Regions from separate parts of the Streptomyces sp. NPDC041200 genome, predicted to be linked through region 2. Evidence: predicted binding sites of a transcription regulator. Region 2 holds the regulator's gene; the other holds the start of a gene.
What was found. Region 2 encodes HrcA, which represses chaperone genes, less so after heat shock. Its sites were predicted from a motif close to TTNGCACTCNGNNNNNCNGAGTGCNAA; they were not measured.
Positions count from the first base shown of each region.

Region 1 (3,406 bases), on a different contig from region 2:
CGATGCCACAGCACAGATCGGCCACGTCGCGCACCCCGAATCCGGCCAGCCGGTCGGCACGGTAGGCGGCGACGGAGGTACGGGTGGCCTGCTCGACGCCGTTGGGCGTGAAGTACATGCGATGGGCGTCCTCGGCCCCGAACTTGGGCACCGCCCGCTGCCGCAGCTGTGCCTGGGTCAGGGCCGCCGAGACCAGGGCGGCCGGATGGTCGCGGCGCAGCCGGGTCGCGGTGGCCAGCTCCCGCGCCGGGTCGTAGTCCCGGAGCGCGGAGAGCAGCGCCTGCCCCTCGTCGCCGAGCAGTGAGTCGAAGGCGTCAACGTCCACATGGCCCATTCTCCCCGCTCCGGGGAGCGCATCCGCACTCGCGTGTCGCGAATCCGCGCACCGTAGAGATGAAGATCGCTTATGTGATGATGATCAACGCTGGTCTTTTCAGGTGTCTGGTTCTCGCCGCCACGGCGGCCCTGCTCGCCGGCTGCGGACCCCTCGCCGCCCCCGCGCCACCGGCCGGGACGGGTGAGGAGACGGCCGGTCTGCGGCAGCAGTCGGGCCAGGCCGCCCCGCACTCCGTATCCGGGGCACCCGCCGTGTCCGCGCCCCCCGAGGCGGCGCCCGGGGACCCGTTCGCGCCGGTCCGCGCGCCCTCGCGCCCCGCCGCCGACGACGCGCCGCCGCCGTCACCGCCGCCGCCCGGTTCGGTCCCGCCCTCGCCGCGCCCGGCGCCGGGGATCGCCCCGGGCGCGTACCACCGCTGGGGGCTCGACCGGCCGCTGGAGCCGCCACCGCGCCCGCCCGCCGTCAAGCCGCCGCTGGTGCCGGACGGGGAGCAGCCGCCGGGGCTGCCGCCGGTCATCCGTCAGGTGGCGACCACCGATCGGGTGGTTTTCCTGACGATCGACGACGGACTGGAGAAGGACCCGCGCTTCATCGACCAAGTCCGGGACCTCGGTTTGCCGTTCACCGAGTTCCTGACGGACCAGGCCGTCGACGGCCGCTACGACTACTTCGGCGAGCTGCACCGGCTCGGCGGCGGCGTCGGCAACCACACGCTCACCCACCCCAGCCTGACCGGCCAGGACTACGGCACCCAGGTCGCGGAGATCTGCGGCCAGCAGGAGAAGCTCAGGCACCGGCTCGGGGTGCTGCCGCGCCTCTTCCGCCCGCCGTACGGGGAGTACGACGAGACCACCCTGCGCGCGGCGGCGGACTGCGGGCTGGGGCCGGTGGTGCTGTGGCGCGCCGAGATGGAGGTCCAGGGGCTGGTCTACCGGTCCGGCGAACGGCTCCAGCCGGGGGACATCGTCCTCGCGCACTTCCGCGGGCCGGAGCAGCTCGGCGGGCAGACCATGACCGGCATGATCACCGCGCTGTTGCGGGAGGTCCAGGCGCAGGGCTTCACCGTGGCGCGGCTGGAGGACTACGTCTGAGGGCAGGCGCCCTGGGGGCCGCCCGGGCGGTCCGCCGCCGCCTCGCTTGGCACTCTGGTTGACGGAGTGCTAACCGCGTCATAATGTCAGGGCTGGCACTCGGCACTGCTGAGTGCCAAACACAGCGACGGGCAGGTCCGGCACCCGCGACGACGGATCCACCTGGTCGCCACCTCAGACAGTTAACCCCGTGAGATCTCCGAAGGGGGAGGTCGGATCGTGACGACCGCCAGCTCCAAGGTTGCCATCAAGCCGCTTGAGGACCGCATCGTGGTCCAGGCCGTCGAGGCCGAGCAGACCACGGCCTCTGGCCTGGTCATCCCGGACACCGCCAAGGAGAAGCCCCAGGAGGGCGTCGTCCTGGCTGTCGGCCCGGGCCGCTTCGAGGACGGCAAGCGTCTTCCGCTCGACGTTTCCGTCGGCGACGTCGTGCTCTACAGCAAGTACGGCGGCACCGAGGTGAAGTACAGCGGCGAGGAGTACCTCGTCCTCTCGGCTCGCGACGTCCTCGCGATCGTCGAGAAGTAATCACCGAAGTTTTGCCTTGAGCCGCGCCCCGGTGCCCGTGTCACAGATACCCGGGGTCGGGGCGCGGTTCGTTTTTTTGACGCGACGGCGGCTGCCCGCGCACGGCGGCCGAGGATCGCAATGAGAGGACATACGCAACCATGGCGAAGATCCTGAAGTTCGACGAGGACGCCCGTCGCGCCCTTGAGCGCGGCGTGAACAAGCTTGCGGACACCGTCAAGGTGACGATCGGCCCCCGTGGCCGCAACGTCGTCATCGACAAGAAGTTCGGTGCTCCGACCATCACCAACGACGGTGTCACGATCGCCCGCGAGGTCGAGGTCGAGGACCCGTACGAGAACCTTGGCGCCCAGCTCGTCAAGGAGGTGGCGACCAAGACCAACGACATCGCGGGTGACGGCACCACCACCGCCACCGTGCTGGCCCAGGCGCTGGTCCGCGAGGGCCTGCGCAACGTGGCCGCCGGTGCCTCCCCGGCCGCCCTGAAGAAGGGCATCGACGCCGCCGTCAAGGCCGTCTCCGAAGACCTGCTGGCCACCGCCAGCCCGATCGACTCCAAGTCCGACATCGCCGCCGTGGCCGGGCTGTCCGCCCAGGACAAGCAGGTCGGCGAGCTGATCGCCGAGGCGATGGACAAGGTCGGCAAGGACGGTGTCATCACCGTCGAGGAGTCCAACACCTTCGGTCTGGAGCTGGACTTCACCGAGGGCATGTCCTTCGACAAGGGCTACCTCTCGCCGTACATGGTGACCGACCAGGAGCGTATGGAGGCCGTCCTCGACGACCCGTACATCCTGGTCCACCAGGGCAAGATCGGCTCCATCCAGGACCTGCTGCCGCTGCTGGAGAAGGTCATCCAGGCCGGCGCCAGCAAGCCGCTGCTGATCATCGCCGAGGACGTCGAGGGTGAGGCCATGTCCACCCTCGTCCTCAACAAGATCCGCGGCACCTTCAACGCCGTCGCCGTGAAGGCCCCCGGCTTCGGTGACCGCCGCAAGGCCATGCTCGGCGACATCGCGACCCTCACCGGCGCCACCGTCATCGCCGAGGAGGTCGGCCTCAAGCTCGACCAGGCCGGTCTGGACGTGCTGGGCACCGCCCGCCGCGTGACCGTCACCAAGGACGACACCACCATCGTCGACGGCGGCGGCAACAGCGACGACGTGGCCGGCCGCGTCGCCCAGATCAAGGCCGAGATCGAGTCCACGGACTCCGACTGGGACCGCGAGAAGCTGCAGGAGCGCCTCGCGAAGCTGGCCGGTGGCGTGTGCGTGATCCGCGTGGGCGCGGCCACCGAGGTCGAGCTCAAGGAGAAGAAGCACCGTCTGGAGGACGCCATCTCCGCGACCCGCGCCGCGGTCGAGGAGGGCATCGTCTCCGGTGGTGGCTCCGCTCTGGTCCACGCCGCCAAGGTGCTCGAGGGCAGCCTCGGCAAGGAGGGCGACGAGGC
Region 1 covers NZ_JBVIZF010000010.1:7,823-11,228, reverse strand. Annotated here, with positions in the region: gene ACZ6CL_RS22445 (THUMP-like domain-containing protein) at 1-334, opposite strand, end outside; gene ACZ6CL_RS22440 (polysaccharide deacetylase family protein) at 412-1,428, shown strand; gene groES (co-chaperone GroES) at 1,648-1,956, shown strand; gene groL (chaperonin GroEL) at 2,097-3,406, shown strand, end outside.
Region 1: a site for HrcA is predicted at 1,475-1,501, ahead of groES (co-chaperone GroES). Genes of this name have one in related genera too.

Region 2 (3,406 bases):
GTCGGCGTAGACCGCCACGGAGGTCGGGTCGCCGGGCGGCTGCGGCATGAACAGGTTGACGCCGAAGGGGCGGCCGGTCAGCCCGCGCAGCTGCTTGATCTCCTCGTACATCGCCTCCGGCGCCTTGTAACCGGCGGCGAGGAAGCCGAGGCCCCCGGCCTCGATGACAGCGGCGGCGAGCTGCGGGCAGGAGGCCCCGCCCGCCATCGGAGCCTGCACGATCGGGTACCGGGCGAGATCGGTCAGCGCGGAGGACATGGCCACATGGTGCCATGTCCCCCGCGACGATCCGCCACCGGATCAGCGTCCGTTGAACGCGTCTTTCAGGCGCGAGAACAGCCCCTGCTGCCCGGGCTTGAACTCCCCTGTCGGCCGCTCCTCGCCGCGCAGCTTGGACAGCCGCCGCAACAGCTCCTCCTGCTCCGGGTCGAGCTTGGTCGGGGTCGTCACCTCGACGTGCACGATCAGATCGCCCCGGCCGCCGCCGCGCAGATGGGTGACGCCGCGCTGGTGCAGCGGGACCGACTGGCCGGACTGGGTGCCGGGCCGGATGTCGATCTCCTCCAGGCCGTCCAGCGTCTCCAGTGGCACCTTGGTGCCGAGGGACGCCGCCGTCATCGGGATCGTCACCGTGCAGTGCAGGTCGTCGCCGCGCCGCTGGAAGACGGGGTGCGGGACCTCGTGGATCTCCACGTACAGGTCGCCCGCCGGGCCGCCGCCCGGGCCGACCTCGCCCTCGCCCGCGAGCTGGATGCGGGTGCCGTTGTCCACACCGGCCGGGATCTTCACGGTCAGCGTGCGCCGCGAGCGGATCCGCCCGTCGCCCGCGCACTCCGGGCACGGGGTCGGCACCACGGTGCCGAAGCCCTGGCACTGCGGGCAGGGCCGCGAGGTCATGACCTGGCCGAGGAAGGACCGCGTCACCTGCGAGACCTCACCGCGGCCGCGGCACATGTCACACGTCTGCGCCGAAGTACCCGGCGCCGCGCCCTCACCGCTGCAGGTCGTGCACACCACGGCGGTGTCGACCTGGATGTCCTTGGTGGTGCCGAACGCGGCCTCGCTCAGCTCCACGTCGAGGCGGATCATGGCGTCCTGGCCGCGCCGGGTGCGGGACCGCGGGCCGCGCTGCGAGGCGGTGCCGAAGAACGCGTCCATGATGTCGGAGAAGTTGCCGAAGCCCGCGCCGAACCCACCGGCGCCGCCGCCCGCGGCCGACCCCGACGGGTCTCCGCCCAGGTCGTAGACCTGCTTCTTCTGCGGGTCCGACAGCACCTCGTAAGCGGCGTTGATCTCCTTGAACCGCTCCTGGGTCTTCGGATCCGGGTTCACGTCCGGGTGCAGCTCGCGTGCGAGCCGGCGGAATGCCTTCTTGATCTCGTCCTGCGAGGCATCGCGCTGCACGCCCAGGACTGCGTAGTAGTCCGTCGCCACTTACGACTCCGCCAGGATCTGTCCGACGTAACGTGCCACTGCGCGTACCGCTCCCATCGTTCCGGGGTAGTCCATGCGGGTCGGTCCGACCACGCCGAGTTTGGCGACGGCTTCGTCGCCCGAACCGTAGCCGACCGCGACGACCGAGGTGGAATTCAGCCCCTCGTGAGCATTCTCATGCCCAATGCGCACGGTCATACCCGAGTCTTGCTCGCCGAGCAGCTTGAGGAGGACGACCTGCTCCTCAAGTGCCTCCAGCACGGGCCGGATCGTCAGGGGGAAATCATGCACGAAACGCGTGAGGTTCGCGGTTCCGCCGATCATGAGCCGCTCTTCGGTCTCCTCGACAAGCGTTTCGAGCAACGTCGCCAGCACGGTCGAGACCGTCCCCCGGTCCTCCTGTTCGAAGGACTCCGGAAGATCCTGCACCAATTGCGGCACATCCGCGAACCGCCGCCCCACGACCCGGCTGTTGAGCCGGGCCCGCAGATCCGCCAGCGAGTCGTCGCTGATCGGAGCCGGGCAGTCCACCACGCGCTGCTCGACCCGCCCGGTGTCGGTGATCAGCACCAGCATCACCCGGGCCGTGGCCAGCGGCAGCAGCTCCACGTGCCGCACCGTCGAACGGGTCAGCGACGGATACTGCACCACCGCGACCTGCCGGGTCAGCTGCGCCAGCAGCCGGACGGTGCGCCCCACCACGTCGTCGAGGTCGACGGCGCTGTCCAGGAAGCTCTGGATGGCCCGCCGCTCCGGAGCGGACAGCGGCTTCACTCCGGCCAGCCGGTCCACGAAGAGCCGGTACCCCTTGTCCGTGGGGATGCGCCCGGCGCTGGTGTGCGGCTGGGCGATGAAGCCCTCGTCCTCCAGCGCGGCCATGTCGTTGCGCACCGTGGCCGGGGAGACTCCCAGCCGGTGCCGCTCGGTGAGCGCCTTGGAGCCGACCGGCTCCTCGGTGCCCACGTAGTCCTGGACAATGGCACGCAGCACTTCGAGTCTGCGTTCGCTGAGCACCCCGCGCACCTCCAGTCCAGCCGTGTCATCGGTCGTCCCTCTGGCACTCAACGGTCACGAGTGCCAGAACCCCTCAGCCAGTGTACGGCGGGGTGCGGTGGCCACGGCAAGAGCCGCCCCCCGCCGGCGCCCCGGCCACACGTCACGCTATCGCTGTTGGAGCTAGCGTCTCGGTATGAAGACGTGTTGGGAAGAGGCCGGGTGGGAACAGCTCGGTCCCGATGTCGCCCGCCGCAGGCTGCCCGACTGGGACTGCACGGTCGGCGTGATCACCGGCGAGACGGACGTCCTCGTGGTGGACAGCGGCTCCACACTGCGCGAGGGCGCGGCGCTGCGGGCCGAGATCACCCGGCTGACCGGCCGCCGTCCGACCCGGATCGCGCTGACCCATCCGCACTTCGACCATGTCCTGGGCACGGCCGCGTTCGCGGGCTGCGAAGTGTACGGAGCCACCGGCGTGGACGGTCTGCTGCGCCACGACCGGGAGGCGCTGCGCGAGGACGCGATACGGCACGGGGTGCCCCCGGGGGCCGCCGCCGAGGCCGCCGATCACCTCGTACCGCCGCGTCACGTGGTCTCCGGGGAGATCACCCTCGACCTGGGCGGCCGGTCTGTGCTTCTGGCGAACGTGGGGCCCGGGCACACCGCCCATGACCTGGCCGTTCTGGTCCCGGGCCAGGTTCCCGGCCAACCGGAGGTGGTGTTCTGCGGCGATCTGGTGGAGGAGTCGGGCCCGCCGCAGGCCGGACCCGACGCGATCCCCGCCCACTGGCCCGCCGCCCTCGACCGGCTGCTCGCCCTCGGCGGCGAGGACGCGCGGTACGTCCCCGGCCACGGGGCGGTCGTGGACGCGGCCTTCGTACGTGACCAACGCGACGAACTGGCCGCGCGCTTCGGCGTGTCCCCTTAACGCGCCTCCGCGTGTTCTGTTAGCCCGCCGCGCTATCGTCATCCGGAT
Region 2 covers NZ_JBVIZF010000003.1:752,855-756,260, forward strand. Annotated here, with positions in the region: gene ACZ6CL_RS13205 (nitronate monooxygenase) at 1-258, opposite strand, end outside; gene dnaJ (molecular chaperone DnaJ) at 301-1,434, opposite strand; gene hrcA (heat-inducible transcriptional repressor HrcA) at 1,435-2,448, opposite strand; gene ACZ6CL_RS13220 (MBL fold metallo-hydrolase) at 2,624-3,358, shown strand; gene ACZ6CL_RS13225 (DUF3097 domain-containing protein) at 3,405-3,406, shown strand, end outside.